Regions from separate parts of the Agrobacterium sp. 22-214-1 genome, predicted to be linked through region 3. Evidence: predicted binding sites of a transcription regulator. Region 3 holds the regulator's gene; each other region holds the start of a gene.
The links. Region 3 encodes LexA, which represses DNA repair genes until DNA is damaged. Its sites were predicted from a motif close to TGTTCNNNNTGTGTTCNG; they were not measured.

Region 1: the regulator LexA is predicted to act here: its motif matches at 4,601-4,618, upstream of ACQZ5G_RS20960 (ATP-dependent helicase).
Region 2: the regulator LexA is predicted to act here: its motif matches at 4,727-4,744, upstream of uvrA (excinuclease ABC subunit UvrA).

Annotation. Positions count from the first base shown of each region.
Region 1 covers NZ_JBNWCK010000007.1:23,516-34,308, forward strand. Annotated here, with positions in the region: gene ACQZ5G_RS20955 (TonB-dependent siderophore receptor) at 174-2,345, shown strand; gene ACQZ5G_RS20960 (ATP-dependent helicase) at 2,405-4,471, opposite strand; gene ACQZ5G_RS20965 (ABC transporter ATP-binding protein) at 4,761-5,498, opposite strand; gene ACQZ5G_RS20970 (ABC transporter ATP-binding protein) at 5,495-6,340, opposite strand; gene ACQZ5G_RS20975 (ABC transporter permease) at 6,327-7,226, opposite strand; gene ACQZ5G_RS20980 (ABC transporter permease) at 7,223-8,251, opposite strand; gene ACQZ5G_RS20985 (FadR/GntR family transcriptional regulator) at 8,458-9,171, shown strand; gene ACQZ5G_RS20990 (mannonate dehydratase) at 9,239-10,219, shown strand; gene ACQZ5G_RS20995 (ABC transporter substrate-binding protein) at 10,346-10,793, shown strand, end outside.
Region 2 covers NZ_JBNWCK010000001.1:485,524-496,316, reverse strand. Annotated here, with positions in the region: gene gyrA (DNA gyrase subunit A) at 1-1,558, opposite strand, end outside; gene ACQZ5G_RS02505 (MarC family protein) at 1,776-2,405, shown strand; gene ACQZ5G_RS02500 (HPP family protein) at 2,538-3,686, shown strand; gene ACQZ5G_RS02495 (hypothetical protein) at 3,743-3,997, opposite strand; gene ACQZ5G_RS02490 (single-stranded DNA-binding protein) at 4,037-4,612, opposite strand; gene uvrA (excinuclease ABC subunit UvrA) at 4,877-7,798, shown strand; gene ACQZ5G_RS02480 (hypothetical protein) at 7,805-8,437, shown strand; gene ACQZ5G_RS02475 (DUF72 domain-containing protein) at 8,442-9,242, shown strand; gene dusA (tRNA dihydrouridine(20/20a) synthase DusA) at 9,249-10,259, opposite strand; gene ACQZ5G_RS02465 (fumarylacetoacetate hydrolase family protein) at 10,397-10,793, shown strand, end outside.
Region 3 covers NZ_JBNWCK010000001.1:589,230-600,022, reverse strand. Annotated here, with positions in the region: gene ACQZ5G_RS03060 (ComEC/Rec2 family competence protein) at 1-1,234, shown strand, start outside; gene ACQZ5G_RS03055 (glutathione S-transferase family protein) at 1,255-1,932, opposite strand; gene lexA (transcriptional repressor LexA) at 2,206-2,928, opposite strand; gene ACQZ5G_RS03045 (TRAP transporter large permease subunit) at 3,177-4,436, opposite strand; gene ACQZ5G_RS03040 (TRAP transporter small permease) at 4,433-4,966, opposite strand; gene ACQZ5G_RS03035 (TRAP transporter substrate-binding protein) at 5,087-6,094, opposite strand; gene ACQZ5G_RS03030 (transketolase family protein) at 6,216-7,247, opposite strand; gene ACQZ5G_RS03025 (transketolase) at 7,244-8,116, opposite strand; gene ACQZ5G_RS03020 (SDR family NAD(P)-dependent oxidoreductase) at 8,176-8,937, opposite strand; gene ACQZ5G_RS03015 (LysR substrate-binding domain-containing protein) at 9,107-9,994, shown strand; gene ACQZ5G_RS03010 (sugar phosphate isomerase/epimerase family protein) at 10,146-10,793, shown strand, end outside.

The DNA.
Region 1 (10,793 bases), on a different contig from region 3:
AACAAAAAGCGGCTGTCATGGGCTGAAATGACACGCCAAGAAGTGCGAATGCGACCTTCAGTACCGACGTTTTGCCGCGCTGAAGCGGAAATAAAGTTGACTACTACATTCATCAATTGAAAGAGCGGTGCATCGTCGCGATGACGATTTGGGACAGCCGGGGACAAGATACGATGCATGACGGTTCGATGATCATTGGGGTGCGCTCGCGGGCGCTGCTGGCGTTTCTTCTGGCCGGGGTCGCCCTGCCTGCTTATGCGCAGGAGAGTGCGGCACCGAAGAAAAATGCTGACGGGACGACCGTGCTCGAAACCATAACCGTCAATGCCGATGTCAAAAAAGGTGCGCGCGGTTATCAGCCGGTGACGACGGGCACGGCGACACGTACCGAAACACCGATCCTCGATATTCCGCAATCGGTCAATGTGGTGACGGCCGAGGTGCTGCGCGACCAGCAGGCGCGCTCGCTGGACGAAGCGCTGGCCAATGTCAGCGGCGTCACCCAGGCAAATACGCTGGGCGGTACGCAAGATGCCGTCATCCGCCGTGGTTTCGGCGATAATCGCGACGGCTCCATCCTCGTCAACGGGCTGAAGACGGCCTTGCCGCACTCCTTCAACGATACGGTCGAGCGGGTGGAAGTGCTGAAGGGGCCTGCCTCCACGCTTTACGGCATTCTCGATCCGGGCGGCATGGTGAATGTCGTGACGAAGAAGCCCGAGGATACATTCACGGCGGAGGCCTATTCGCGCTTTTCCGCTTATGGTGCGGGTAAGTACGGTACATCGGGCGGTTTCGATGTCACCGGCCCGATTGCGGGCACGGATTTTTCCTATCGCCTGATCGGCGAGGGGGAAAACAGCGATTACTGGCGTAATTTCGGTGAGAAGAAGAACTGGCTGATCGCGCCTTCGCTGAAATGGAGCGGCGAGGACACCGATATTACGGTTTCCTACATGCATGAGGATTACAGCGTGCCGTTCGATCGCGGCACGATCTTCGATCCGGCGACCGGCAGGGCGATCAATGTCAGCCGCCGCCTGCGCCTCGATGAAGCCTATAACATCACCGACGGTAAATCCGATCTGGCGAGCATCGCCATAGACCGCCAACTCTCCGATGACTGGAAGCTGTCGCTGAATTACGCCTATAGCCGCAACGAATATTCGGACAATCAGGCGCGCGTGATGGGCTATAATTCCCGCACGGGGCAGGTAACGCGACGGGCCGATGCGACGCAATATTCGACGATCTACAATCACGCGGTGCGGGCGGATCTGACGGGCGAGGCCGAAATCGGCGGGCTGCGCAACGACCTGCTGTTCGGTGCGTCCTATGACTACAGCGATACCCTGCGCACCGACATGCTGCGATGCGCGAATTCCACGAATTTCAACGTCAATAATCCCGTCTATGGCCGCTTGCCGGTCTGCACCACGGTGAGAGCGGTCGACAGCGACCAGACGGAAGAGCTTTCCACCGCCTCGATCTATATGCAGGACGCCCTGCATCTTAACGATCAATGGATCGCGGTCGGCGGTTTGCGTTACCAGTATTACGACATCTATGCCGGCAAGGGTCGTCCCTTCGTCGTCAATACCGAGAAGGATGGCGGCGAACTCATTCCCAATGCCGGTCTGGTTTACAAGCTCACTCCGAATGCCTCGCTTTATGCCAATGTGGCCAAAACCTTCCGCCCGCAATCATCCATCGGCGCCTATTATGGCGGGCTCGATCCGGAAGAGGGCATCTCCTACGAAGTGGGTGCGAAGTTCGATCTTTTCGCCGGCCTCAACGCCAATATCGCCCTGTTCAACGCCCGCAAGCGCAATGTCGCCTATTCGGAAGATGTCGGCGGCGTCTCGACGGTGAAGGCCGCCGGCCTCGTCCGTTCGCGCGGTGTGGAGGTCGATATTGCCGGCAGCCTGACCGACGATCTCGATCTCATCGCAAGCTATGCCTATACGGATGCGCTGGTGCTTGAGGATCCCACCTATGCCGGCAAGCGCCTGCCGAATGTGACGCGCCACACCGGCTCGCTCTTCTTTGCCTACGATGTCGGCGAGGTCGGTCCGAACGGCAATACGCTGCGCATCGGCGGCGGCGTCCGGGCGGTGGGTGAGCGCGCCGGCATCAACGACAATTCCTATAATCTGCCGGGCTATGCGGTCTTCGACGCCTTCGCCACTTACACGCTTCAGTTCGAAAAGCCGGTGACGCTGCAGCTCAATCTGAAGAACATCTTCGACAAGACCTATTACACCTCGTCCATCGGCTCCACCAGCTATGCCAATGCCGTGGGCGAGCCCTTCAATGTCAGCCTCACGGCCAGCGTGAAGTTCTGACAACGGCGTCGAGCGGAAAACAATCGCCAGTCATGAGAGCGGGGTGAACGCCCCGCTTTTTATTTCCACATGGCGCGCATCCGCGCACCCACATCGATGCGGATCTGCTGCGCGCTGCGTTCGGAAGCGGCAGCCGATACCAGTGGCCAAGTCATCGTTTCGAAGAATTGCAGCAATGTCGCCGGGATGAAGCGGGTTCTTGCGGCGTAAACATGCCTGTCGCCCTGCTGGTTCTGCCCGCCGGTGAAGAAGCGTTGCGGTGTGATAAGTGACAGGCTGTCCTTGGCGCGCGTCATGGCGACATAAAGCAGCCGGCGTTCTTCCTCCAGCTCCTGGGTGGTGCCGACCCCGAGATCGGAGGGAATGCAGCCATCGACCACATTCAGGATAAAGACGGAACGCCACTCCTGGCCTTTTGCCGAATGGATGGTGGAGAGGCTGAGGTAGTCCTCGTCAAGCAGCGGCACGCCGGCCTGATCGCTGGTGGCGTCCGGCGGATCGAGCGTCAGCTCGGTCAAAAAGCGCTCGCGTGAGGGGTAGCCGCCGGCGATCTGCTCGAGCTGCAGCAAATCGGCCTTGCGGGTGTCCGCATCCTCGTGGATGCGCTCGAGATGGGGTTCGTACCACAGTCGCGCCTGCCCGATCTGGCCCGGCCAGTCGTTCGGCGCCTGTCGCAGGCCCACCAGCATTTGCGTGAAGGCTGTCCAGTCGTCGCCCGTCTTCGGCGGAGGCGGAATTTCGGCAAGGGCAAGCAGCGGCTCGGGGTCTGTCGCAATCGCATCGAGAATATTGCCGGCCTTCTTCGGTCCGATGCCGGGCAGCATCTGCAGCAGCCGAAAGCCGGCGACGCGGTCGCGCGGGTTCTGCGCGAAGCGCAACACGGCCAGCATGTCCTTCACATGGGCGCTGTCCAGGAATTTCAGACCGCCAAACTTGACGAAGGGGATGTTGCGGCGGGTCAGTTCCACCTCGAGCGTGCCGCTATGGCTGGAGGTGCGGAACAGCACGGCCTGCTGTTTCAGCGTCATGCCGGTTTCGCGGTTGGCGAGGATCTGGTCGATGATGAAATTCGCCTGTTCGGTCTCGTCCTTCACCGTCACGAGTTTCGGGCGCTCCAGCGACTGCCGCTCGGTCCAGAGGTTCTTGGTGAACCGCTCGCGCGCCAGATCGATGACGCCGTTGGCGGCCGCAAGGATCGGCTGCGTCGAGCGATAGTTGCGGTCTAGCGTGATGATGTCGGCAGCAGGGCTGAAGGACGCCGGAAAATCGAGGATGTTTCGCACCGTCGCCGCCCGGAAGGAATAGATCGACTGCGCATCGTCACCCACCACGGTCAACCCGCGGCCACCGGGCTTCAGCGCCATCAGCACCGAGGCCTGAAGCCGGTTGGTATCCTGATATTCGTCGACCATCACATGGTCGAAGCGGTTGCCGATATCGTCCGCCAGAACGGGGTCGCTGACCATTTGGGCCCAGTAGAGCAGGAGATCGTCGTAATCGAGCACGTTCTGGACCTGCTTGGCCTCCACATAGGCTGCAAACAGTTCCTTGAGTTCGCTCTCCCAGTTGGCGACCCAGGGATAATGCTGGCGCAATATCTCCTTGAGCGGCGTCTGGGAATTCACCACACGCGAATAGATCGCAAGACACGTACCCTTCGTTGGAAAGCGGCTTTCGGTTTTGGAAAAACCCAGCTCGTGCCGGGCGAGGTTCATCAGGTCGGCGCTATCCTCGCGGTCGTGGATGGTGAAATCGATGTTGAGCCCGATCTGCTCGGCATAGATGCGCAACAGACGCGCGCCGATGCCGTGAAACGTGCCGGACCAGGCCAGCGCGTCTGTCATGATTGCCGAATTCGCCCCGATAACGTGTTTGCAGATACGCTCGACCCGCCGCGACATTTCCGTGGCGGCACGTCTGGAAAACGTCATCAGCAGTATGCGGCGGGGATCGGCGCCATTCACGATCAGATGCGCAACACGGTGGGCGAGCGTGTTGGTCTTGCCCGAACCGGCCCCGGCGATGATCAGCAGCGGCCCGGCCGTGTGCCCGTCTGCCAGCCCAACGCCATGTTCCACCGCCTTGCGTTGCTGTTCGTTGAGCTTTTCCAGATAGGCAACCGCCATGCCAGCAATCCTTAGATAACCTGCCTGTCCCCACGGGTGAGAACCTTGTTCAGAGATGGCAGTCGTCGGAATGTCCGGCCATTGTCTGCCCTGTCGTCGCAATGATTAGCAAAGACTCAAACAGCAATCCAGAACAAATGCTGAACGCATTGTTCCGGTGGTTCGAGCGCAGTCGGTGGTGAAATTTATCGGCCCAAAAGGTCGCCCGCGAAATCCCCGAAATCGCGCCACGGGAGAAGGCGGGCGGCCGTGGATGGGTCGCCCGGTGTGAGTGTTGTGGGGGTGATCGTTACAGGAAACTGCTTTCGAACAGCTCGCCTGAATAGGCCGAATGGGTAATGCCCGCTTCAAGATCGGCCTTGGTCAGCTCATCGACAAAATCGCCGTTCTGCATGACCAGCACGCGGTCGCACATGTGGGCAATCACCGCGAGGTCATGGCTGACGAGAACGAAGGTGAGGTCGCGTTCTTCGCGCTGGTCGGCAAGCAGGTTCAGGATTTCGGCCTGGATGGAGACGTCGAGCGCGGATGTCGGCTCGTCGAGCAGCAGGATCGGCGGTTCGAGGATCAGCGCGCGGGCGATTGCCACGCGCTGGCGCTGGCCGCCGGAAAGTTCATGCGGGAAGCGCTCGGCGAAATGTGCGGGCAAGCCCACCTGCTGCAGGGCGGCAGGCACTTTCGACCAGCCATCGCCAAGTCCCATGGCGCGGATCGGTTCGGCGAGCGCCCGGCCGATGCGGTGGCGCGGGTGCAGCGAACCGTAGGGGTCCTGAAACACCATCTGCGCCAGTTTCAGTTCGTCGCGACTGCGGGTCTTGCCGACCGGTTTGCCGTTAAAGCTGATGGAGCCGGTCCAGCCGGCCTCCAGCCCCGCCAGCGACCGCAGCAAGGTCGACTTGCCGCAGCCGCTCTCACCGACGATGCCGAGCGTTTCACCTTTGTTGACCGTGAGGCTGACGCCGCGCACGACGTGATTGCGGTTTTCCTTTGCGCCGTAGACGACGTCGAGCTTGTCTACCGTGATCATCGCATCACCTCCGCATCGATAGCCTGACGGTCCAGCACCTTGAGACGCCGCACCGGATTGCGGGGATCGGGCATCGCCGCGATCAAACCCCGCGTATAGGGATGTTGCGCATCCTCCAGCTTCGTCAGCGTTTCCACGACGCGCCCGCCATACATGACCAGCACGCGCTCACAGAAGGCCGCGACCATGCGGATGTCATGGCTGATGAGGATCAGGCCGGAATTATTCTCGCGGACCATCTCGTCCAGAAGCAAAAGCACATCCTTGCGGACGCTGACGTCGAGGGCCGAGGTCGGTTCGTCGGCAATGACCAGCTTCGGCTTGGCGAGCAGCATCATGGCGATCATCACACGCTGCCCCATGCCGCCCGATATCTGGTGCGGATAAAGCGCCATCACGCGGTCGGGATCGTTGATGCGCACGCGCAGCAACATGTCGCGCGCTGCACCTCTCGCCGCCTTTCCGGTCAGCGCCAGATGCAGTTCGGCGGCCTCCGCCACCTGCTTTCCAATCGGCAGGACCGGATTGAGCGAATAACGCGGGTCCTGCATGATAAGCGCCATCTCGCTGCCGCGGATCGCGCCCATCTGGCGCTCGGATTTTTCGAGCAGCGGTTCGGACAGGAAATCCATCCGCTCCGCCGTCACCGTGGCGCTTTTCGGCAGGAGCCGCATGGCGGCCCGGCCGGTGGTGGATTTTCCCGAGCCGGACTCACCGACGATGCCGACCCTTTCGCGCCCGACATCGAAATTGACGTTGGACACGGCCGGAATGGTGTTGCGGCCGAAACGGACATTGAGGTCGCGGACCGAAAGAATGGGGGAGCTATCAGGAACGGGCATGACGCGGATCCAGGAGGTCGCGCAGCGTATCGCCGGCGATGTTGAAGGCAAGGCTCGTCAGCAGGATGGCGATGCCGGGCATGACGGCGACCCACCAGTAGTCGAGCATGAACTTACGGCCGCTGGAGATCATCGCGCCCCATTCCGGTAGCGGCGGCTGGGCTCCCAGACCGAGAAAGCCGAGTGAAGCGGCCGTCAGGATGATGCCGGCCATGTTGAGCGTCAGGCGAACGATGACCGAGGGAATGCACATCGGCGCAATGTATAGAAACAGGATGCGCAGCGGCGAGGCGCCATAGAGACGGGCGGCGGCGACGTAGTCTGTATTGCGCACGACAAGCGCTTCCGCCCGGGCAAGACGCGCAATCGGCGGCCATGCCGTCAGCGAGATGGCGATGATCGCCGTACCGAGGCCGGCGCCCATGGCGGCCGCAAAGGCAAGCGCCAGCACAAGCGAGGGGAAGGACAGGACGATATCGGTTGCGCGCATCAGGATCGCGTCGGTTCGCCCGCCGAAGAAACCGGCCATCACGCCAATGGCAAGGCCGATAGGACCGACGATGACCGAGACCGAGAGTACCGTCTGGATGGTGATGCGGGTGCCGTAAACAAGCCGGCTGAAAATGTCGCGGCCGAATTCGTCGGTTCCGGCCAGATGTGTCCAGCTGGGTGGTTGAAGCGCGTTTTCCAGAGCCTGACGCGCAGGATCGTAGGGCGCGATGAGCGGAGCAAAGATTGCGACCAGAACCAGAATGGCCAGAATGGCGAAGCCGAACATTCCAAGTGGTTCATCCGCGAGCTTTCGAAGTGTCCGCGCGGTGGTGGTCGAGATACGCGACAGGGCGCTGGGACGATCAACGGTATTGTTGTGCGCGATATCGGTCATCGTACGGCCTCCCGTGTACGGGGATCGAGCGTGGTGTAGGCCAGATCGGCGAGGAAGTTGAGTAACATGAAAATGAAGCCGATGACGATCGTGGCGGCCAGAATCGCATTCATGTCGCCGATGAGCAGCGCGTTCGTCATGTATTGGCCGATGCCGGGCCAGGAGAAGACGATCTCCGTGACCACGGCGCCTTCCAGCAGGTTGCCATAGGAGATCGCCAGAACGGTGATGAGCTGCACGGCGATGTTGGGCAGCACATGGCGGGTTATGGTGCGCGCGGGGCTGACACCCTTGGCCCGTGCCGCGATGACATAATCCTGGCTGAGCTGTTCGAGGGTGAAGGCCCTCGTCATGCGGGTAATATAGGCCATGGCCATATAGGCGAGGATTATAGCCGGCAGGATAATGTGTCCAAGCGCATTCCAGAAGATTTCCGTCTCGCCCGCAAGGAGGGTGTCTACGAGCATCAATCCCGTTTTCGGCTCCACGAGGCCTTCGTAGAAGACGTCGACCCGACCGGGGCCGGCGACAAGGTTGAGGTTCGCGTAGAAAATCACCAGCCCGACGATGCCGAACCAGAAGACCGGTATCGAATGTCCCACCAGCGCAAAAACGCGCGCGAACTTGTCGATGAAGGTGTCGCGGAAGAGGGCGGCGGCTAGACCGAGTGGGACGCCGACGACTGTCGAGATGATGATCGCCAGCGTGGCGAGTTCGAAAGTGGCGGGGAAAGCCTGCGCCAGATCGCGGGTAACGGGGTTGCCGGTCAGGATCGCAATGCCGAAATCGCCATGCAGCAGGCCGCGCAGATAGATGAAGAATTGCTGGTAAAGCGGCAGGTCGAGCCCCAACCGAGCTCGCATGGCCTCATAGGCCTTGGGATCGGCAAGTTCGCCGACGATTGCCCCGACAGGATCACTCGGCATGACCCGGCCGATGATGAAGGTGATGCAGAGCAGGATGAAGAGGCTGACGATCAGTTGCAGAAAACGATGTCCAAGCCCGCGCAGTGAGATTTCCGTCATTGCTGGCCGCACTTCCCTGTGAGAACGCCGTCAGCGGCCGGGGCATTGCGCACTGCTCGCCGCAGACGCGCAATTCTCCTTTGCAAAAACTCTTGATGGTACTTCATCCCAACTCCTCCATGAGCTAACATGAAAACATATGATGTGCGGCAATGTCATAATATGAGTAGCGAAGGGATTCGTATTCTGCAAGAGGGAAGAGTGGCATGATGGGCGACAAAGCGAGGCCGCGGGAGAGGCGGGCACAACAGATCATCGATAATCTCAGCGCAGAAATTCGCAGTGGAAAACTGAAAAACGGCGATCAACTTCCCACCGAACCGGAGCTTGAACGCAGCTACGGCGTGAGCCGCACCGTGGTTCGCGAGGCGATCGCGGATTTGCGTTCCGCCGGCTATGTCGTTCCCATCCAGGGCAAGGGGGTTTTCGTCAGCAATGCCAGTGAATGGGCGGGCGTTAAACTGACGCAATCCGAAGTCGGAACCATTGCGGAAACGCTGGAAATGCTGGAGTTCCGACTTGCGACGGAAGGGGAGGCGGCGGCAATCGCCGCCTATCGCCGCACAGCCCAGCAGGAGGCCGCAATCTCTGCGGCGCACCGGAAAATGGCCCGCGCCATCGATGCGCGTGAAACCACCGTCGATGCCGACTACGAGTTTCATACGGCTATCGCCATTGCCACGAATAACCGCTTTTATCTGGAGGCTCTGCGTCAGTTCGGCTCGCGCTCCATACCGCGCGGGCAGTTCCCGACGCTGCCGGAAACCGGCGATGCGAATTATCTTCGCAAAGTGCAGGCCGAGCACGAGGCAATCCTGCGCGCCATCGTCGAACAGGATCCGGAAGCGGCGCGAAAAGCCATGCGCGAACATATGCTTGCGAGCCAGCGCCGATACAGGTTGCTATCAGAAGCGCAATAGCATCTCGACACTCATCTTATTTCATGCGATGTCATATGATGACTTGCATGGAGAGAGGAGAGAATCGATGTATGTCGGCACCCAGGTTGCTGCGCGCGATGACGAGGATTTTAAGGTTTGGGCGCAGCTCGGCGTCAAAAATATCAACGCGGATCCGCCCGGAAAGCCCGCGAGCTGGACTTTCGAGGACTTTGAGCGCCACCGTGACAAGGTCGAAAGCTTTGGCCTCGTTCTCGATATGGTGCAATTGCCGCTGCCGTCGCGGCCCATCGAACAGGCGTCGTATCCCGATATCCTGCTTGCCGGCCCTGATCGCGACCGGCAGATCGATGCCGTCTGCACGATGATAGAGAATATCGCCAGGGCCGGAATCCCTGCCGCGAAATACAATCTCAACCTCATCGGCATTCCGCGCACCGAAATGGAGCGCGGCCGCGGCGGCTCGCTCAATGAAGCCTGGCGCTGGGACAAGGCGGACCATGATGCAGCGCCGGGTCTCGCGGGCGTTCTTTCCGAAGACGAGAACTGGGAACGCATCGATTACTTCCTCGAGCGTGTGGTGCCGGTGGCCGAAAGCAACCGCGTGCGCCTGGCATGCCATCCGCATGACCCCTATACCCCGCCGGGTTACAGGGGCGTCACCCGTGTTCTCGGCACGGTCGAAGGGCTGAAGAAATTCGTGCAGATGCGCGAGAGCCCCTATCATGGCCTGAATTTCTGCCAGGGGTCGATCGGCGAGATGCTCGACAATCCGCGCGAGGAAATCGACGACATTATCAGGTGGTTCGGCAGTCGCGACAAGATCTTCAACGTCCATTTCCGCAATATCAGCGGCGGCAAACTCTCCTTCATGGAGACATTCCCCGATGAGGGCGACATGGACATGGTGCGTTCGCTGAAACTCTATCACGAACTCGGCTATCGCTACATGATCATGCCAGACCATGTGCCGACGATTGCCGGGCGCGATGCCGTCGGTGTCGCTTTCGCCTTCTGCTACGGCTACATCGCCGCCTTGATAGAAGCGCTTGATAATAAACATCTTTGACCGTTCTGGCCCGCGACGCCCCGCTGCGTCGCGGGCTTTTTCACAAACATGAATTACCGATCTGTAGGAGGAGCAGGTATGAGAAAATCATTGATCCGTCTCGCATTCACCACGGCCCTTGGCGCCATGCTGGTGCAGGCAGCGCCGGCCGTGGCCAAAACACCGAATGACCAGCTTGTCATCGGAACCTCGCTGGCTCAGGTGCTGTCGCTTGATCCGCATCAGGCCACCGAAGGAAAAGCCAACGAAATCATGTCCAACCTCTATGACCGTCTGATTTCGGTCGATGGTTCGGGCAAGGTTTCACCGCAGCTTGCCGAGCGCTGGGAGATAGATGACAAGGGCATCACCTTCCATCTTCGCGAGGCTAATTTCGCCTCGGGCAATCCGGTAACCTCGGCAGATGTCGTCTATTCGCTCAGCCGGCTGTTGAAGATGAACCAGGCGGCCGCAGCCAACCTCAAGCGCGTTGGTTATAATGCTGATAATGTCGACAAGCTGGTGAGCGCGCCGGATGAAAAAACGGTACGCATCGATCTTTCCGGCGAAACGACGTCCGAGCTGCTTCTTTACC
Region 2 (10,793 bases), 100 kb from region 3:
TCTCGGAGCGACGCGGCGTACCGAACTCGTCACGAACGGCGGTCAGCTCATCCTTCACGATCTGCATGATGCGCAGGCGCGATGACAGGATTTCCAGATACTCGCTGATCTCAGCGCCGATCTTGTTCAGCTCGTCGCCAATTTCATCGCGGCCGAGCGCCGTCAGACGGGCAAGACGCAATTCAAGAATGGCGCGTGCCTGTTCCTCGGAGAGGTTGTAAGTCCCGTCTTCGTTGATGCGGTGGCGGGGATCATCGATGAGACGGATCAGGCTTTCCACATCCTGTGCAGGCCAGCGCCGGGTCATCAGTTCCTCTCGGGCCGAAGCCGGATCGGGAGCATGGCGGATGACGCGGATGACCTCGTCGATATTGGCGACGGAAATCGCCAGACCCACCAACACATGCGCACGCTCGCGCGCCTTCCGCAGCAGGTATTTCGTGCGACGGCTGACGACATCCTCGCGGAAGGAGACGAAAGCACGCAACATGTCGAGTAGCGTCATCTGCTCGGGTTTGCCGCCGTTCAGCGCCACCATGTTGCAGCCAAACGAGGTCTGCAGTGGCGTGTAGCGGTAAAGCTGGTTCAGGATGACGTCTGCATTGGCGTCGCGCTTCAATTCGATGACGACGCGGTAACCCTGGCGGTCGGATTCGTCGCGCAGGTCGGAAATGCCCTCGATGCGCTTTTCCTTGACGAGCTCCGCCATTTTTTCGATCATCGACGCCTTGTTCACCTGGTAGGGAACTTCGGTGATGATGATCTGCTCACGGTCGCCACGCATCGGCTCGATCGTCGCGCGGCCACGCATGATAACCGATCCACGGCCAGTTTCATAAGCCGAGCGGATGCCGGAGCGGCCCATGATCAAGGCGCCGGTCGGGAAGTCGGGACCCGGAATGATCTGCATCAGTTCCGGCAGCTCGATCGCCGGATTGTCGATCATGGCGATACAGCCGTCGATCACCTCGGAGAGATTGTGCGGCGGAATATTGGTGGCCATGCCAACGGCGATGCCGCCTGCGCCGTTGACCAGAAGGTTCGGGAACTTGGCCGGAATGACGACTGGCTCCTGCAAGGTGCCGTCATAATTGTCGCGGAAGTCGACCGTTTCCTTGTCGAGATCGTCAAGCAGCGAATGCGCAGCTTTATCCAGACGGCATTCGGTATAACGTTCTGCCGCCGGCGGATCGCCGTCGATCGAGCCGAAATTGCCCTGCCCGTCGATCAGCGGCAGGCGGAGCGACCAGTCCTGCGCCATACGCGCCAGCGCGTCATAGATTGCCGAGTTGCCGTGCGGATGGAATTTACCCATCACGTCACCGGTAACGCGGGCGCATTTGACGTATTTCTTGTTCCAGTCGATGCCGAGTTCGGACATGCCGTAAAGAATACGGCGATGAACCGGCTTCAGGCCGTCTCGCACATCGGGAAGCGCGCGGGATACGATGACGCTCATGGCGTAATCGAGATACGACCGCTGCATTTCCTCCATGATGGAAATCGGTTCAATGCCTGGCGGAAGTTTTCCGCCGCCGGGGGGGCTCTGGTCAGTCAAAACGGATCACATTCTCTGTTAAGAATCGGATGGATTTTTATAGCGGAAACAGCCACGTTAAGCCAATTTCCCGGCGAGTTTTGAACAGGCTTTTGCGTCATTTGCAAGACGAACGCCGCTTTTCACGATTTAGCCTAGCAAAAGCGCCGCCGCTCCCTTTCAAAGTGCCGGCGACTTGCGTAGGCTCCGCCCTAAAAACAGATGAGACGGGGAAAGAATGGCCAGCAGCGAAACGCTCATCAACGCGCTTACCACACTTCTGGTCACGCTCGATCCGCCGGGCCTCGCCCCCGTCTTTCTGGCGCTGACCGCCGGCATGACGCGCGACCAGCGCAGCCAGGTGGCGCTGCGCGGCTCCATCATCGCCTTCGGCATTCTCGCCGTCTTCGCGCTCTTCGGCCTTGCCATCCTCAATCTTCTCGGCATCTCGCTCGGTGCTTTCCGCATCGCCGGCGGCCTGTTGCTGTTCTGGATTTCCTTCGAGATGATTTTCGAAAAACGCCAGGAGCGCAAGGAAAAGACCTCCGAGATCGCCATCACCAAGGACCACCTTCACAATCTGGCGGTCTTTCCGCTGGCGCTGCCCCTGATCGCCGGGCCGGGCGCCATTTCCGCAACCGTACTTCTCGCCGGCTCGATGAAAACCACCGTCGAGATGCTGGTGCTCATCCTGATCCTCGCTTTCGCCATGGCCCTCGTTTATGCGGCCCTGATCGTCTCGGAGCGGATGGACCGTTTTCTCGGCAATACCGGCCGCGCGATCCTCACCCGACTGCTCGGCGTGCTGCTTGCCGCCCTTTCCGTGCAGTTCGTGGTCGACGGCATAAAATCGGCCTTCGCTTTTTGAAAAGCCGCCCTTTGGCGGTGCCCGCGCAATAAATTCCCGCCAACCGCTAAAACGCCGGAAAATCCTCCCTTTAAATCCGATCGCAGCTTCGGCTAAAAGACGCATGTTTTTTCGGATTCGAAAGTTATCTCCATGCGTTCCACGCTGCGTCGCCTCATCCCGGATGCCGCACCCGTCAGCAACAGGGAAAGGCTGCGCTCCGCAACCGGCGCCTTTGTCGGCATTCTGCTGACCGGCCTTCTGGGAAGTCTCGCTCTGCGTTTCGATCCCACCCTGCCCGCCATGATCGCGCCGATGGGCGCTTCGGCCGTGCTTCTGTTCGCCGTGCCCTCCAGCCCGCTGGCGCAGCCCTGGTCGATCCTCTGCGGCAACCTCGTTTCGGCCTTCGTGGGCGTAACAGTCGCGCTGCTGATACCGGATCTATTCCTTGCCAGCGCGCTCGCCATCAGCCTCGCCATTGCCGCAATGATGGCTTTGCGCTGCCTGCACCCGCCAAGCGGTGCGGTGGCGCTCACCGCCGTTCTCGGCGGCCCAGCCGTGCACAGCCTCGGTTATGGTTTCCTGCTCTGGCCCGTCGCCGGAAATTCGCTGATCCTTCTTGCCCTGGCCCTCGCGTATAACAATGCCACCGGCCGCGCCTACCCACACGGCCTGAAGCTCGGCAAGGCCGCCCATGGCACCACCGATCCGACCCCCATCCAGAAAATCGGCTTTTCCTCCAACGACCTCGACGAGGTGCTGAAGGAATATGACCAGGTCCTGGATATCGACCGCGACGAGCTCGAAACCATTTTACGCAAGACCGAACTGCGCTCCTGGCGTCGCCGTGCGCTGCATCTCGATTGCGCCAGCGTCATGTCGCGCGATGTCGTCGGTGTTGCGCCTGATGACAGTCTGCGCCATGCCCATGCGCTGATGCACAGCCACCATTTCAAGGCATTGCCGGTCACCAACGATAAGGCGGAGATCGTCGGCATCGTCACCCAGACGGATTTTCTGGAAAAGGCGAGCTGGAGAAACGGCCGTCCCTCCATCGGTTTCCTGCAGCGGCTGCGCCTCATCCTCTCCGGCGCAAGCGCCCCCAACGATACCGTCAAGGACATCATGACATCGCCGGTCAGAACCGTACGGCCGGAAACGGCAATCGAGGAAGCCATCATCCGCTTTGCCGAAGAAGGACTGCATTACCTGCCGGTGATCGACGCCAGAGGCAAGATGGTCGGCATCGTGTCGCAATCCGATGTCATGGTCGCGATGCTGGCGGACAAGGTCGCGGCATAGTCTGCCGCGACGCCGAAATACCTTCTCCCCCATCGGAGAGCCGGCAAAGCCGGATGTTAGCGCCTCGCCTTCAGAAGACGCTGCCATAACGTGCCGCCAAAGAACCGGCCGAGCACGACAAAATATGCGACGATAAGCGCAAACGCGATAAAGGCGGGCACACCGTTCAAGGCAAAACCCTGTGGCGTGCGCCCGCCTGCAACCGCCGCCACGAGAAATCCGGCGGCGAAAAACGCCGTCCAGAAATCGAGGAAGAAGGCAAGAACGATGCGCCAGGTTGCCGGCTGTTTCGGTGCGGGCGCATCACTCATGCCTGTCTCCCGTTACGCTTTCCCGAATTCGCCATCCGCTCAGAACGGAATATCGTCATCCATATCGTTGGAGAAGCCGCCGGAAGGCTGGCCGCCGCCACGGGAAGAGCCGCCGCGCGACGAGGACTGCTGGTCGTAACCGCCGCCATAGCTGGAGCCGCCGCCGCTGCCATAATCATTGCCGCCGCCGAAATCGCCGCCGCTACGGCCACCGCCCTCACCGCGACCATCGAGCATCGTCAGCGTGGAGTTGAAGCCCTGCAGCACTATTTCAGTGGAATAACGGTCGTTGCCGGTCTGGTCCTGCCATTTGCGCGTCTGCAGCTGGCCTTCAATATAGAGCTTGGCGCCCTTCTTGACATATTGCTCGACGACCTTGCACAGGCCTTCGTTGAAGACGACGACGGTGTGCCATTCGGTCTTTTCCTTGCGCTCGCCGCTGTTGCGGTCCCGCCAGGTCTCAGAGGTGGCGATACGCAGGTTGGCGATGGGGCGTCCATCCTGCGTCCGGCGGATTTCGGGATCTGCACCCACGTTCCCGATCAGAATTACCTTGTTTACGCTACCAGCCATCTCGTCATCCTGTCCGCCAGCCTTCATGACCGGCAATTGCATTTCAAAAAATTCGCCACACAATAGCTGCCGCCGCTGGCAAAGGGCACCGCAAGCATGGAACTATCCACAAAGAATAATCTTAAGCTGCGGGAGCAGACATTCGCGCTTGCAATTCGTTCCTTTTTTGTTCTATTGAATCCCAGATTTCGAGTCAAGCATTCCGAAAAGCTGCGACCGATTGGGAATAGACCTCGACACATCCGGCTGCGTCACTACATAAGGACGCGCTGCCATCAAGCCTGTTATTTTTGTCCGAGCCTTGTCATGAGTGAACTGAAGACGATTTCCATCCGTGGCGCCCGTGAGCACAACCTCAAGGGCATCGATCTGGACCTGCCGCGCAACAAGCTGATCGTCATGACCGGCCTTTCCGGTTCGGGCAAGTCCTCGCTTGCCTTCGATACGATCTATGCCGAAGGCCAGCGCCGTTATGTCGAAAGCCTTTCGGCCTATGCGCGCCAGTTCCTGGAAATGATGCAGAAGCCGGATGTCGACCAGATCGACGGCCTGTCGCCGGCAATCTCCATCGAGCAGAAGACCACATCGCGCAATCCGCGTTCCACGGTCGGCACGGTCACCGAAATCTACGACTATATGCGCCTGCTGTTCGCGCGTGTCGGCGTGCCCTATTCGCCGGCCACGGGCCTGCCGATCGAAAGCCAGACGGTCAGCCAGATGGTCGACCGCATCCTCGCTTTCGAGGAAGGCACACGTCTTTATATTCTCGCGCCGATGGTGCGCGGCCGCAAAGGCGAATATAAAAAGGAACTCGCCGATCTGATGAAGAAGGGCTTCCAGCGCGTCAAGGTGGATGGCCAGTTCTACGAAATCGCCGACGTGCCCGCCCTCGACAAGAAATACAAACACGATATCGACGTGGTGGTCGACCGTGCGGTGGTGCGCCCGGATATGGCCGCGCGCCTTGCCGACAGTCTCGAGACCTGCCTCAAGCTTGCCGACGGCCTGGCAATCGCAGAATTTGCCGACAAGCCTCTGCCGCCCGAAGAGACCGCCGCCGGCGGCTCCGCCAACAAGTCTCTCAACGAGACTCACGAGCGTGTGCTGTTTTCGGAAAAATTCGCCTGCCCCGTTTCCGGCTTCACCATTCCGGAAATCGAGCCGCGTCTGTTCTCCTTCAACAATCCCTTCGGCGCTTGCCCCAGCTGCGATGGCCTTGGCTCGCAGCAGAAGGTGGATGAAAACCTGATCGTACCGGAGCCAGCCCGCACCCTGCGCGACGGCGCCATTGCTCCCTGGGCAAAGTCTTCCTCGCCCTATTACAACCAGACGCTGGAAGCACTCGGCAAAGCTTTCGGTTTCAAGCTTTCAAGCAAATGGTCCGATCTTTCGAAGGAGGCGCAGCACGCCATCCTTCAGGGCACGGATGACAAGATCGAGTTCAACTATCAGGACGGCGCCCGCTCCTACAAGACGGTGAAGAACTTCGAAGGCATCGTGCCCAATCTGGAGCGTCGCTGGAAAGAGACCGACAGCGCCTGGGCGCGTGAGGAAATCGAACGCTACATGTCGGCGGCCCCCTGCCCGGCCTGCGCCGGTTATCGCCTGAAGCCGGAAGCGCTCGCCGTCAAGATCAACAGGCTGCATATCGGCGAAGTCACCGAAATGTCGATCCGCACCGCGCGTGACTGGTTCGAGGTGCTGCCGGAAAGCCTAAACGCCAAGCAGAACGAAATCGCTGTCCGTATCCTCAAGGAAATCCGCGAAAGGCTGCGCTTCCTCAACGATGTCGGGCTGGATTATCTCAGCTTGTCGCGCAATTCCGGCACGCTTTCCGGCGGTGAAAGCCAGCGTATCCGTCTGGCCTCGCAGATCGGTTCGGGCCTGACAGGCGTTCTCTATGTTCTCGATGAGCCCTCCATCGGTCTGCACCAGCGCGACAATGCCCGGCTGCTCGATACGCTGAAACATCTGCGCGATATCGGTAATACCGTCATCGTGGTCGAACACGACGAAGATGCCATTCTGACGGCAGATTACGTCGTCGATATCGGCCCGGCGGCCGGCATTCACGGCGGTCAGGTGATTGCCGAAGGCTCGCCGCAGGAGGTGATGGCCAATCCAAAATCGCTAACCGGCAAATATCTCTCTGGCGAACTCGGCGTTGCCGTGCCGGCTGAGCGCCGCAAGCCCAAGAAGGGCCGCGAGATCAAGGTGTTCGGTGCACGCGGCAACAATCTGAAGAATGTCACCGCGGCTGTGCCGCTTGGCGTTTTCACCGCCGTAACCGGCGTATCGGGTGGCGGCAAGTCCACCTTCCTGATCGAGACTCTATACAAATCGGCGGCCCGCCGGGTGATGGGAGCGCGCGAAATCCCGGCCGAGCACGATCGCATCGATGGTTTCGAATTCATCGACAAGGTGATTGATATCGACCAGTCGCCGATCGGCCGAACGCCGCGCTCCAATCCGGCCACCTATACCGGCGCCTTTACGCCGATCCGTGACTGGTTCGCCGGCCTGCCGGAAGCCAAGGCGCGCGGTTATGCACCGGGCCGTTTCTCTTTCAACGTCAAGGGTGGCCGCTGTGAGGCCTGCCAGGGCGACGGTGTCATCAAGATCGAGATGCACTTCCTGCCTGACGTCTATGTCACCTGCGATGTCTGCCACGGCAAGCGCTATAATCGCGAAACGCTGGACGTCACCTTCAAGAGCAAATCCATCGCCGACGTGCTGGATATGACGGTCGAGGAAGGCGTGGAATTCTTCGCCGCCGTGCCGGCAGTGCGCGACAAGCTGCAATCGCTCTTCGATGTCGGCCTCGGTTACATCAAGGTCGGCCAGCAGGCCAATACGCTCTCCGGCGGCGAGGCGCAGCGCGTCAAGCTTGCCAAGGAACTGTCAAAGCGATCGACCGGCCGCACGCTCTATATCCTCGACGAACCGACGACCGGCCTGCACTTCCACGACGTCAACAAGCTCCTGGAAATGTTGCACGCGCTGGTGGAACAGGGCAATTCCGTCGTTGTGATCGAACACAATCTCGAAGTCATCAAGACGGCCGACTGGATCATCGATATCGGCCCCGAAGGCGGCACGGGCGGCGGCGAGGTGGTGGCGACCGGCACACCGGAGGACATCGTGAAGGTCGATCGCTCCTATACCGGTCACTTCCTGAAGGAGCTTCTGGAGCGCCGGCCGGCCGGAAAACGGGAGGCTGCGGAGTAGAACAAATTGGTTGGATCGATACACGAGACCGCAATAACATTGCTTCAGCAGTCATATCGGGCAGCCAAACGTTCTGGATTTCGAAAAGCAATTCAAGAGCTTCAATGGAATGAAGAAGGATGGGCTAACACCGAAGAATCAACCTCTTGGAAGGAATTCCTAGAGATAGGAGAGGTTTGGAAAGAAGGAATTATTCCTGATCTTTGGTTTATCGATGAAGACGTTATGTCGGTAATCTGCATTGAAGTTGAACGGGCGAACCCGATTAACGACAGAAAGTTTGAAACATACAAAAATCTGTGGTGGCACTTAGATGAATTCCATTGGGAGTTGCACTTATTGGTGTCAGATCGATGGTGCAATCTGACTCCAGTGCCTGTTCATCGATATACGGCGATGGGAACGGCCGACCTAGAAAAGCACCCCCTAGGTGCTGTCATAAAGGTGGAACGCGAGAAGAATGAAATAATGTTTGAGCTAAGCAAGATATATTGCATCTCTGACATTTCCGCGCGGGCAATGCAAAGAACAGAATGGATAGAAAAATATCCAAGATTTACACTTGAGAAATTTCAAGAGAACACACGTGGCAACTCATGTGAATTGTCATCAGTGGATCGCGCCGGTGGAGGAGATTAGAGAGATGAATATGTCAGGCACGATCCGCACCGGTATCGGCGGCTGGACCTTTGAGCCATGGGAAGGCACATTTTATCCGGAAAAACTGCCGAAGAAGCGCCAGCTGGAGCATGCCAGCCGGCAGCTCACGGCCATAGAGGTGAACGGCACCTATTACAGCAGCCAGAAGCCGGAAACTTTTGCCAAATGGGCTTCCGAAGTGCCCGAGGATTTCGTCTTCTCGCTAAAGGCGAGCCGCTTCGTCACCAACCGCAGGGTTCTGGCCGAGGCCGGTGAATCGATGACGAAGTTTCTGACGCAGGGGCTGACGGAACTCGGGTCCCACCTCGGCCCGATCCTCTGGCAATTCGCGCCGACGAAAAAATTCGACGCGGAGGATTTTGGCGCATTTCTGTCTCTGTTACCGGAGAAGCAGGACGGCATCCGTCTTCGCCATGTCGTCGAGGTGCGCAACGAGACATTTCAGGTTCCGGAATTCATCGATCTTCTCGCCAGGCACAAGGTCGCCGTCGTCTGCGCCGACCATCATGATTATCCGATGCTGCCGGATGTGACGGCCGATTTCGTCTATTGCCGCCTGCAGAAGGGCGAGGACGATATCAAGACCTGTTACCCGAAAAAAGACATCGACCATTGGGCCGAGCGGGTAAAGACCTATGCGAAGGGCGCCGTGCCGGACGATCTGCCGCTGATAGCGCCGGATCGGAAGGTCGAAAAGACACCGCGCGATGTCTTCGCCTTCTTCATCACCGGCGGCAAGGTGAATGCGCCTGTTGGTGCGCAGGAACTGCAAAAGGCGGTCTGAGCGCTTTCAGCCCGCCATGTCTTTCGTCGGGCTGAAATCGATGGCCGCGAAAGCGGCCTCGATCACCTCCGGGCCAGCGCCCGGCCGGGTGGCGTCGCTGGAGAGGATTTGCCGGAAACGGCGCGCGCCGGGCATGCCCTGAAACAGCCCGACCATGTGGCGGGTGACGTGGTTGAGACGTCCGCCTGCGGCGATATAGTCGGCGGCATAGGCCATCATCGCGTCACGCAGCGCTATCCAGTCCGGCTGGCGGGCCTCTTCGCCATAGATGCGATGGTCGACATCGGCAAGAATGGACGTGTTGTGATAAGCGGCACGGCCGAGCATCACACCATCCATATGCTGGAGATGTTCGCTCGCCTGATCGAGATCGGCGATACCGCCATTGATGCCGATAAAGACATCGGAGTTTTCCCGCTTCATGCGATAGACGAGATCATAATCGAGCGGCGGCACTTCGCGGTTTTCCTTCGGCGAAAGCCCCTGCAGCCAGGCTTTTCGCGCATGAACCCAGACCGCGTCCGCGCCCGCCGCAACAACCCGCTTCAGAAAATCCGGCAGAACAGCTTCCGGCTGCTGATCGTCGACCCCGATCCGGCATTTCACCGTAACCGGCACGCTGGCGACAGCCTTCATTGCCGCGACACATTGCGCTACCACCTCCGGCTCGCGCATCAGGCAGGCACCGAATGTGCCGGACTGCACGCGATCCGAGGGACAGCCGACATTGAGGTTGATCTCGTCATATCCGTAATCGCCGGCGATCCGCACCGCCTCGGCGAGCTTGGCCGGATCCGATCCGCCAAGCTGCAGCGCGACGGGATGTTCCCCAGGGTGATAGCCGAGCAGCCTGTCGCGCTGGCCATGGATGATGGCGTCGGCGACGATCATTTCAGTATAAAGCAGCGCGCGCTTCGACAATTGCCGGTGCAGAAACCTGCAGCGGGTATCGGTCCAGTCGATCATGGGGGCCACGGCGAAGATTTTTTCGCCGCTTGCAAGCGCTTGTCTGTACATGGATTAACCTCTTTGCGCCGGCTTCTACAGCAAAGGACCGTAAAAAGCCAGTTTTGCAGTCGGGGTCATTTTGAACTGGAAATCGCCCCGGAATCGCGGGACAAGAATCGCACCGAAAAAGACGACAGGAAATCGACATGGCCACCACCGTCATCCCCGCTCCGAAACCCGTTCTCCTGCCCGTTGAAGGCACGGGCGATCTGTTCCCCGTCCGGCGGGTCTATTGCGTCGGCCGCAATTATGCCGATCACGCTATTGAGATGGGCCACGATCCCTCGCGCGAGCCGCCCTTTTATTTCCAGAAAAACCCGGACAATCTGCTGCCCGCCGGTCAGGACTTCCCCTACCCGCCGCTGTCATCGAATGTGCACTACGAAGTCGAATGTGTCGTGATTCTGAAAAGCGGCGGTGCCGATATCCCGGCGTCCGAGGCACTGGATCATGTCTGGGGTTACGCCGTCGGCATAGACATGACCCGTCGCGACCTTCAGGACGGCCTGAAGAAGATGGGCCGCTCCTGGGAAGGCGCGAAGG
Region 3 (10,793 bases):
TGCTTTTTCGCCCTCGGAAATCATGGGTCCGAGCTTCCAGATGTCTTTTGCCGCGACCATCGCGCTCGTCGCCTCCTATGCCGCCTGGAGCCGCTGGCGTATCGATCGCGAGCGTCTGTTTATCGGGCGCAAACCGGCATGGATGACGGTGGCGCAAACGGCGGGCGCCATCGTTGGCGGTGTCATCACGACGTCGCTGATCGGCGGTCTTTCGACGGCGATCTATTCGGTCGAGCATTTTCAGCGTGTCACCACCTATGGACTTTTCGCCAATCTGGCCGCCATGCCGCTGATGTCGCTGATTGTCATGCCTTTCGGCCTTTTCGCCATGCTGTTGATGCCTTTCGGGCTGGATGCGCCATTTCTGAAGGTCATGGGGTACGGCATGGCCCTCGTCATCGAGGTTGCGCAGGAGGTGGCGTCCTGGGGCGGAAGCGCTGCGACGGGCCGGCCGCACGGGTGGTTTCTGGGGCTCGCCTCGGCTGGTTTTCTGCTGTTGACATTGCTGCGCAGCCGGCTTGCGCTTCTGGGCATGCCGCTTCTGTTCCTTGCCTTTGGCCTGTCAGCCGCCACGGCCTATCGCGATCCGCCCGATTTGCTTGTTCATGAGGATGGCGAGCTGGTGGCGCTGCTGGAGGACGGCAAAGCCTATACGACGAAGGCTCAGCCGCAGGGTTTCGTTTATGGCCAGTGGCAAAGGGCGCTGCTTTTACCGGAACAGCCTGTGCCGCCGGTCTTTCTCAAGACCGAGGCTACGGCAAAAACCGTGGCTTTGGCCCCGAAGGCGAAGCTTGATCCGCAAGAGATGAGCGCGGTTGCACGGCAGATGACGGCGGCCCTGAGAGACGCCGAGCCCGGTGTTTTCACCTGCAGCAAAGGCATATGGTGCGTTGCGCGCGCGGGAAGCGGCGAATGGATCATCGTTTTGGAAGATGGCCGCTTTGCCGGAAAGGCTTGCGATATTGCCGATATCGTTATCGTCTCCCGCAGAACGTCCTTTTCCCAATGCCGCTCGGGCGCACTTCTGCTGAACCGCGATATCCTGCGGCGGATCGGTTCGCTGGAAATGGACTTCGCCGGCAGCGATCAGGCAGGGGTGGTCGGCAGACTGCGCGCCGCAATCGCCGGCATGGACAGGCCCTGGAGCGAACATCGCTATTACGACTGGAAAAGCGGCCGTTTCGATCACGACGTGCCTGATGCCGTCATGCGGTTGCTGGCGGCATCACAATAAAGTGCCGCCAGCATGGGTCGTCAGGCCTTGATGCGCAGATCCGCCGTCAATTCGCCGATCCCGCTAATTTCCTCTTCATGCGCCGCGTCGCGCCAGACTTCCTTCAGCCCGGCCTCGTACCATTCGCGCATGGCGGGAAGGGTGAGCAGCCGGTCGCAATAGGCTCTCGCCGCGGGCGAAAGTTCCGCGCCATAAGTCTGGAAACGAAATGCCACCGGGCAGAAGAAGGCATCGACCGCCGTGAATTTCTGGCCGGCAAGAAAAGGCCCGCCGAATTTCGCGAGTCCTTCGCTCCACAGCGTATCGATGCGCTTTATATCGGCCGCAAGCCCGGTATCGCCACCCTTCGGTTTTACGCGAATGCCGACCGACATCGGGTAGAGATTGCGCAGCGAGGAAAAGCCCGCATGCATTTCGCTCGCCGCGGAACGTGACCAGGCCCGTGCCTGCTTGTCGCTCGCCCAGACGCCCTGGTGTCTTTCCGCCAGATATTCGGCGATCGACAGCGTTTCCCAAATTGTCACGCCCTCATCGACAAGGCAGGGCACCTTGCCGGTCGGCGAGAAGGTGGAGAAGGAAACGCCTTCGCCGAAGGGAACGAGTTTTTCATCGAAGGCGATGCCGAGCGTGCGCATCAACACCCACGGCCGCAGCGACCATGAGGAATAGTTCTTGTTGGCGATATAAAGATCATACATGACGTGTTTCCCCGATATGACGCGCATTTCTATACCGGCGGATGGCCCTTGGAATATTGCAAATAATCCATGGCTCCCATAAGCCGCGTTGATGAATGGCAAGGTGAGGGCAGGGAGAAGGAGGCATATCTACCTCACCGCCCGGAGATGAGGGCGAAACACACCCTCTCTTTACTTCCGCAGAGCCGCTCTGTTCCAGAGAACAAGCCAAGATGCCTCAAAGGGAGCGCCATCGTCTCGATGACGCCCTTAGCGAAAAAAGCGGGCTGCCAATTAATGGTAGCGGCGGATCAGCCCAACCAGCTTGCCCTGGATTTTCACCCGATCCGGCCCGAAAATACGGGTCTCATAGGCGGGGTTGGCGGCTTCCAGTGCGATGGAGGCTCCCTTGCGGCGGAAACGCTTCAGGGTCGCTTCTTCATCATCCACCAGTGCTACGACGATATCGCCAGGATTGGCCGTGTTGCCGTTGCGGATTATGACGGTATCGCCATCAAAAATGCCGGCTTCGATCATCGAGTCGCCCTTGACCTCAAGAGCGTAATGTTCGCCCGAGCCGAGCATGTCGACCGGCACGGCCACATCATGGGTGTTGTTCTGGATGGCGGAAATCGGCACACCGGCGGCGATACGGCCCATGACCGGCACGGTGACTGCACCGCCGAGATCATTGGCCGGCGCCTTGGGGGCAGGGGCCGGCTCCGGCGTCTTTGGCTTGCCGAGGCTGCCTTCGATGACGCTCGGCGAGAAGCCGCGCTGCGGCCTTGCACCCGGCGCATAGGCCTCAGGTAATTTGATCACTTCCAGCGCGCGCGCCCTGTTAGGTAGCCGGCGAATGAAGCCGCGCTCCTCGAGTGCGGTGATCAGCCGGTGGATGCCGGATTTGGAGGCAAGATCGAGTGCGTCCTTCATTTCATCGAAGGAGGGCGGCACGCCGGACTCTTTCATTCTTTCATGAATGAAGAGAAGCAATTCCTGCTGTTTGCGCGTGAGCATGAGGAAAACACCCTTGAGAATCGTCGTTGAAGTCGCGAAACAAATACAGAACGAACACTATATGTTCCATATGTGTTCCGCAATCCCCTAAAATTTCGTGAAGGGTGCATCGCAGATCGTGATTTGATCGTCGAAACCATGAACAAAGCAGATTTAACGACGTAGGCGGCACGTCTTGAATACTAAAACCACCGACCGGATAGACCCGGCCGGTGGTTTCTGGCTGCCGATTTGCTACGGGCCGAACGTCAGTAGATCGTGAGCGCAGGAATGAAGCTGACTGCGATGAGAAGCAGCATCGCCATGGTGAAGAACGGCCACAATTCCCTCGTCGTCGCGCCGAGCGGCGCTCTGGCTATGGAGGACGAGATGAAGAGCGTGGTGCCGATCGGTGGCGTATAGAGCCCGATACCGAGATTGATCACCATCATCATGCCGAGCTGCACCCGGTCGAGCCCGATCATATCCGCAAGCGGCACGAAGATCGGTCCGAGCAGCAGGATTGACGGCGGCAGATCGAGCGGCATGCCGATGATCAGCATCAGGACGTTCATCATCAGAATGATCAGGATCGGGTTGGAGATATTCTCCGCCACCCAGGTGGCGAAATGCTGGGGCGCCTGATCGAAGGTGAGCACCCAGCCCACCGCCGCACTGCCCATGATGACCAGCATGACGACGCCGGTTGCGGAGCCAGCCTCGACGAAATTGTCGCAGAAACGCTTCCACGTCAGATCGCGATAAAAGAAGATGCTGAGCACGAGCGAATAGACGACGGAAAGAACGGCCACTTCGGTCGGCGTTGCAAAGCCGAAGCGCAGGCCGAGGATGATCAGGATCGGCAGAAGGATCGCCGGCAGGCTGCGGAATGCAAGTAGTGCCAGATCGCGCTTGCGGATGCGTTCGTCTCGCACCGCATAGCCACGCCGCACGGCAATGGCCCAGCAGACGAAGATGAAACCGACCGCCATGAGCAGGCCCGGCAGAATGCCGGCGATGAACAGATTGGCGATACTGACGCCGCTGACCAGCGAATAGAGGATCATCGGGATCGACGGCGGAATGAGCACGTCGATGACGGCCGAGGTGGCATTGTTGGCCGCACAGAGGGGAGCGGGATAGCCCTGGCGCTTTTGCCATGGAATGAGCACCGAGCCGAGCGCGCTCGCATTGGCGACCGCCGAGCCGGAAACGCCGCCGAACACGACCGAGGAAATGACGGTGGTGGAAAGCGGGCCGCCGCGCCAGCGCTGCATGGCCTTGGAGGCCAGCTCCAGAAGCTGGGTTCCAAGTTTGCCGCCGAGCATCAGCGTGCCCGCAAGCATGAAGAACGGCAGCGCCAGCATCGGGAAAGACTGGGTCTGGTCGTAAACCTGCTGCGCCACGATCGAAAGCGGCACATAACCGTTCCACAGCACGGCGACGCCCGCAGAGATGATCAGCGCATAACCGACCGGAACCGCAATCATCATGAGAATACAAAATGCAATGATCATCACGATGGTCATAGCGGCATCTCCTCGGTTGCACCGTGCGGGCGCGCATGCCAGCCGCCGGAGAGAATGCGCAGGCTTGCCGTTGCGGTGGTGATCGAGACCAGTGCCGCGCCGAAGGCGATGGAATAATATCCGATGCTGTTGGGCAGTTGCAGCACAGGGCTGATTTCCGCGCCGGCGATCTCGGCGACGACAAGCGCCTGCTGCGCGAGAATGACGAAGCTTGCGACCGTCACGAGATTGGCGAACAGCAGAACCGCCACCTTGCCGCGTTCGTCGAACTTGTCATAAATCCATTCAACCGCCATATGCGCGCCGCTCTGCGCGGCAAGGGTAATGCCGGCAACGATGAACCATGGAAACAGCATGGTCGGCAGTTCTTCCGCAAAATCCAGCCCGCCGGATGTCGATAGATAGCGGACGATGACGTTTGCGGTCATGATGACCGTAAGCAGAATGCCGGTTGCCACGATGATGATGCGGCAGAGGATGGCGATGAAACTGTCAACGCGATTGGCGGCGGACAAGGCTCCTTCGAGCATTGGCGCATCTCCTGAAAACTGAAACCGTATGAATGTCGGTGTGAGCGAGGCTCCCGCCGATCCTGTCGGTGGACATGAAGGCGAGGCCGGGCGGCATGAACCGGCCCGGCATCCTGATCGTCAGCCCTTGGCGGCCTTTTCCAGCTCAGCGACGAAATCGCCGAAGGGCTTCTGCTTCCATGTCTCCAGCACCTGCGCGGTCGCTTTCGCGAAAGCGGCGTGGTCGATGTCTTCCACCACCTCGATGGCGGCATTGGCCTTGAAGGCGGCCAGCGACGCGCTTGCCTTTTCCGCCGAGAGTTTGCGCTGAAGCGCCCCCGCCTCCTTCGCCGCCGCCTTGACCGCCTCGAAATCCTTGCCCAGCCGCCCCTCGGCGAATTTGGACATCAGGAACGGGGTGGACTCCCATTTATGGGCGGTGAGGCTGATATGTTTGTTGACCTCGTAAAGCTTGGAGCTTTCGATATTCACGAGCGGATTTTCCTGCCCGTCGACGACGCCCTGCTGAAGCGCGATGTAGAGTTCGCCGAAGGCGATCTGAACCGTCGCCGCATCGAGCGCCTTGAAAATATCCATCGTCATCGGGTCGGCGGGGGTACGGATTTTCAGGCCTGCGACGTCCTGCGGCTTGGTGATGGCGTGTTTGGAATTGGAGACATGGCGGATGCCGTTGTCCCACCAGTCTAGCGGCACGATGCCGACCTTCTGGAAGCGCGCATCGAGCGATGCGCCGACATCGCCTTCGAGTACCTTGATCGCCTGATCGGCGTTGCTGAACAGGAAAGGCAGGCCGAGCGCCGCGAGTTCTGGAACAACGCTCGAAACCGGACCCTGGCTGTTGGCGGTGAAATCCAGCGCCCCGGTGCGCAGGCTGGTCAGCATGGCGGCGTCGCTGCCAAGCGTTTCCGAACCGGCGACATTGATCGCCACGCGGCCTTCGGTTTTCTGGGCAACGAGTTCCGCGAATTTCGTGGCCGCGATCGTGCGCGGATTGCCGGGCGCCGCGCCATGGCCGAGCGTCAACGTCGTGGCGGCCCGGGCGTTGCGGGCCGTCGTCAGAATGGCCGGCGCCGCCAGTGCCAGTCCGGTACCGGTCAGGAACATACGCCTGTTGATGGAAATACTCATTTTTCTCCTCCCTGGATTCAAACACCCTCGGCGTTGTCCGATCACGCGGATAACGCGCTCCACTCCCTTGAAACCGCCGGCTCCCTCCGGCTGATTCCGCACCATGTTTCAGCTTCAGCCTTTAGACCGAACCGTGCGGTACTTCAAAACTTTCATTCTCCAGCCACGCCCTTGCGCGCGCCACGATCATCGCCGTCGAGATGCCGTAGCGGTCATGCAGGGTGGGCAAGGCACCCGCATCCAGAAAAGCATCGGGCAGGGCGATCTGCCGCAGGCGCGGCGCCCGGCCGCTTTTCATCAGCGCCATCGCCACGGCCTCTCCAAGCCCGCCGATTTCGCTGTGGTTTTCCGCCACGATGACCAGACGATCCGCCCGGTCCACTTCCGCGAAGATCGAGGCGGTATCGAGCGGCTTGATGGTGGGGGAATGCAGCACGGCGCAGCCGACGCCCTCCTTCTCAAGCAGGGCAGCCGCTTCGAGAACCCGCATCGTCAATATGCCGGACGATATGAAAAGGACCTGCGCACCATCGCGGATAAGCTTCGCCTTGCCGAGTTCGAACCGATAGCCATATTCTTCGAGCACCACCGGTACCTGGCCGCGCAGCAGGCGCATATAGACGGGGCCGTTATAATCCGTAATGGCCGGCACCGCGCCTTCTATGTCGGTCGCATCGCCCGGGTCGATGATCGTCATGTTCGGCAGCGCGCGAAAAATCGCCAGATCGTCGGTTGCCTGATGGCTGGGGCCGTAACCCGTCGTCAGGCCGGGCAGGGCGCAGACGATCTTCACCGGCAGGTTTTCCTCGGCAATCGCCATGGCGATGAAATCATAGGCGCGGCGGGCGGCGAAGACCGCATAGGTGGTCGCAAAGGGCACGAAACCTTCGCGCGCCAGACCGGCCGCAGTGCTCATCAGGAGCTGCTCGGCCATGCCCATCTGATAAAAGCGTTCGGGAAAGGCTTTGGCGAAAATATGCAGGTCGGTATATTTGCCGAGATCGGCGGTGAGGCCGACAATATTCTCGCGTTCCTTCGCCAGCTGAACAAGAGCGTGACCGAAGGGCGCAGGCCGTGTCGGCTGGCCTTCGGCGGCGATGGAGGCGATCATCGCCGATGTGGTGAGGCGCTTCTGCGGAGCTGCTGCACTCATTGCGGCCGTCCTTCTTCAAGCGCGTCGAGCGCCAGCTTCCATTCATGTGCTTCCACGCGAATGAAATGGGTGATTTCGCGGTTTTCGAGAAAGGGCACGCCGCGGCCCATCCGGGTATCGAAAATGATGGCGCGCGGCCTATCATCGGTAAGTGACATGGCGATATCGAAGGCATCTCGAACCTTGTCGATATCGTTGCCATCCACGCGCTGCACATGCCAGCCGAAGGCCGCGAATTTGGCGTCCACGGGTTCGGAGGACAGCATCTCGCGGGAAGGGCCGTCCGCCTGCTGATTGTTGAAATCCACGAGATTGATGAGATTGCCGAGCCTGTGATGGGATGCCCCCATGGCGGCTTCCCAGGTGGAACCTTCGCCCAATTCGCCATCCGACATCAGGTTGATGATGAATCGGTCGGAATTCTTGCGCTTAAGGCCGAGAGCCATGCCCACCGCAATGCCAAGCCCATGGCCGAGCGATCCGCCGGTGATTTCCATGCCCGGCGTATAGGAGGCCATGCCGGACATGGGCAGGCGCGAGCCGTCGCAGCCATAGGTCTCCAGCTCGTCTTCCGGGATGACGCCCGCCTCGATGAGCGCTGCGTAAAGCGCAATCGCATAGTGGCCGATGGAGAGCAGAAACCGGTCGCGGCCTTCCCAGTGCGGATCGTCCGCCCGGTAACGCATGGTGTGAAACCAGGCCACCGCCAGAACATCGGCAATACCGAGCGCCTGGCCGACATAACCCTGTCCCTGCACCTCACCCATCAAAAGGGCGTTGCGCCGGATGCGCCAGGCGCGTTCCGCCAGCGATACATTCGCCAGCGCCGCTTCCTTCGTTGCATCTGCGTGCCGATATCCCTGAGCCATGGTTTCCTCCTCCCGGTCAGAAAAATCGAAGCCGGTTTCCCGGCTTCGAAAGGTGGTTTTCAGTGAATGAGCATTCCGCCATTCACGTCGACAACCGCACCGGTGACGTAGGAGGAGAGGTCCGAGGCGAGGAAGAGATAGATATTGGCGACATCGATGGCGTCGCCGAGACGGTTGAGCGGAATGCCCTTGAGAATGTCGCGGCGCATGTCGTCGGTCAGCTTGCCGCCGGTAATGTCGGTCCGGATCAGGCCGGGAGTGACGGAGTTGACGCGAATGCCGTCGGGGCCGAATTCACGCGCCATGGCCTTTGCGAGACCGAGAACGCCCGCCTTGGCCGCCGAATAATGCGGCCCGCCGAAAATGCCGCCGCCACGTTGCGCGGAGACCGATGACATGCAGGCAATGGAGCCGCCGCCATTGTCGCGCATATTGGGAATGAAGGCCTGGCTGAAATTCAGCACACCGGTCATGTTGACATCGACGATGCGCTGCCAGTCTGCGCCGGTGATATCGAGCGTCTTCACCGGCTGCGTAATGCCGGCATTATTGATGAGGATATCGATCTTGCCGAAAGCGGCGATGACTTTTTGCGCGGCTGCCTCGCAGGAGGCGCGATCCGCCACATTGCCGCCGACGCCGAGATGCTCGCCGCCATCCACTTTTTCAAGCGAGGCCGCGGCTTCGATGCTGCCGGCTTCATCCAAATCCACGATGGCGACGCGGGCGCCGTGGCGGGCGAAAAGTTCCGCCGTGGCGCGGCCGATGCCACGCTTGCTGGCGGCGCCTGAAATAACCGCGGTCTTTCCATTCAACAACATAAGCAATCCTCCCAAGCCGGGCGGGCCGGCTCCATACGCTTGACGGCGGTGCTCCCGACCTGCCGCCGCATCCCGTCCTGCGACGAATGCAGCCTCGATATTGCAGATGGGCAGAGGGCGCTTCAAACGCGAAGTTTACATCATCTCATGAATCTGCTTCAGTAATCGAATGTTGAACGGCATTTCACTCACCTCCATCCGCGCCTTCGAATCCGCCGCCCGGCTCGGCTCATTCCGCGCCGCTGCCGACGAGCTCAACCTGTCGGCGAGCGCCGTCAGCCACGCCATCGTCAAGCTCGAAAGGGTGCTCGGTACGCCGCTTTTCGAGCGCACCACGCGAACCGTGCGCCTGACAGCGGCGGGGCAGACGCTTCTGACACATGCATCGAACGCCTTCGAGGAGTTACGGCAGGGCATTGAGGTGGTGTCCTCCAACCGCTCCCATCTTCTGCGCCTGCATTGCGCGCCGAGTTATGCTGCGCAGGTATTGTCTCCGCGCCTGCCGCAATTCTTGAACGCCAATCCGGGGATCGAGGTGCGGCTGGCGGCCAGCACCGCCTATGTGCGTTTCGTCGATGGTGAATTCGATGCCGATATCATCTATGGCGAACCGCAGGGAGACGATCTCATCATCATTCCGCTGGGCAGCGAGCGTGTCACGCCGCTGTGCTCGCCGGCGCTCGCGGACGAGATCAGGACACCCCGGGATTTGAACCGGCAATTGCTTATTCGAAGCGACAACAAACGTCTGCAATGGCCGGACTGGTTCGAGGCCAATGGGCTCGGCAAGCCGCCCATTCAGGCCATGAGTTTCGACCGCAGTTTCCTGGCGATCGATGCCGCCGCCAATGGCGTCGGCGTGGCGCTGGAATCCACACGCCTTGCCCATCGCGAGATAAAATCCGGGCGGCTGGTCGCGCCCCTGAGCGGCGCGACGCAGGACCTTCACTATGTCGGCCATTATCTCGCCTATCCCAAATCCGGCAGCCAGCGCAGGCTGGCGAGACGGTTTGCCGACTGGCTGATCGAAGATCTTCAGGATCCCGCATTTGAATAGGAATGTGGTTGTTACGTGAATTGAATTCACTGGCGCGTTAATTTTTTCCGCTTGCTCACGAGCGGACCTCTCCGTCATTTTCCGGTCGGAATAATGAGGTTGCAGCGTGATCGGCATCGTCCCTTCGGCTGCGGCTCAAGGGGAGGATTGCATGAAAGATCGCATCATATCGGCGTCCGGCGCGCCATATGACGGCTATGGGCGCGAGGAGATGCTGGAAAGTGTCGCCAGGATCGGTTTTCGCCATGTGGAGCCTGCCTTTATCGTCGGTTACACCGAACCATTCGACGAGAGCGCGTTCCTGCCGGCTGAAATGGCCTCATGGCGCCGCTCGCTTGATGATGCCGGGCTCGGCTGCCATGCCGTGTCGTCGCATATCGATCTTGGACTGGACGATTCCGTAGAAATTTTCACCGGCAGAATGGCTTTTGCGGCGGGAATCGGCGCGAGGGTAATCGCCACCAATGCCTCGGCCCGGCAGCGTGAAGACCGGTTCCTGCGCAATATCGAGGTGCTTCTGCGCCGTGCCGAGGCCTTCGGCATCGTGATCGGGCTGGAAAACCCCGGCGATGGCAGCGACAACCTTTTCAACATTGCGCAGGAGGGCGTCGCGCTCACGCGGCGTTTCGGCTCCCCATGGCTGGGGCTGAATTATGACGCGGCCAATACCGCGTCCCACCGTCCGCAACTCAGGAATTTTGCCGATGACGCGGTGGCGGCGCTGCCCGCCTCGGTCCACGCACATATCAAGGACGTGAAACGGACGCCGGAAGGCTGGTTTTTCGTGCCGGTGGGCGAG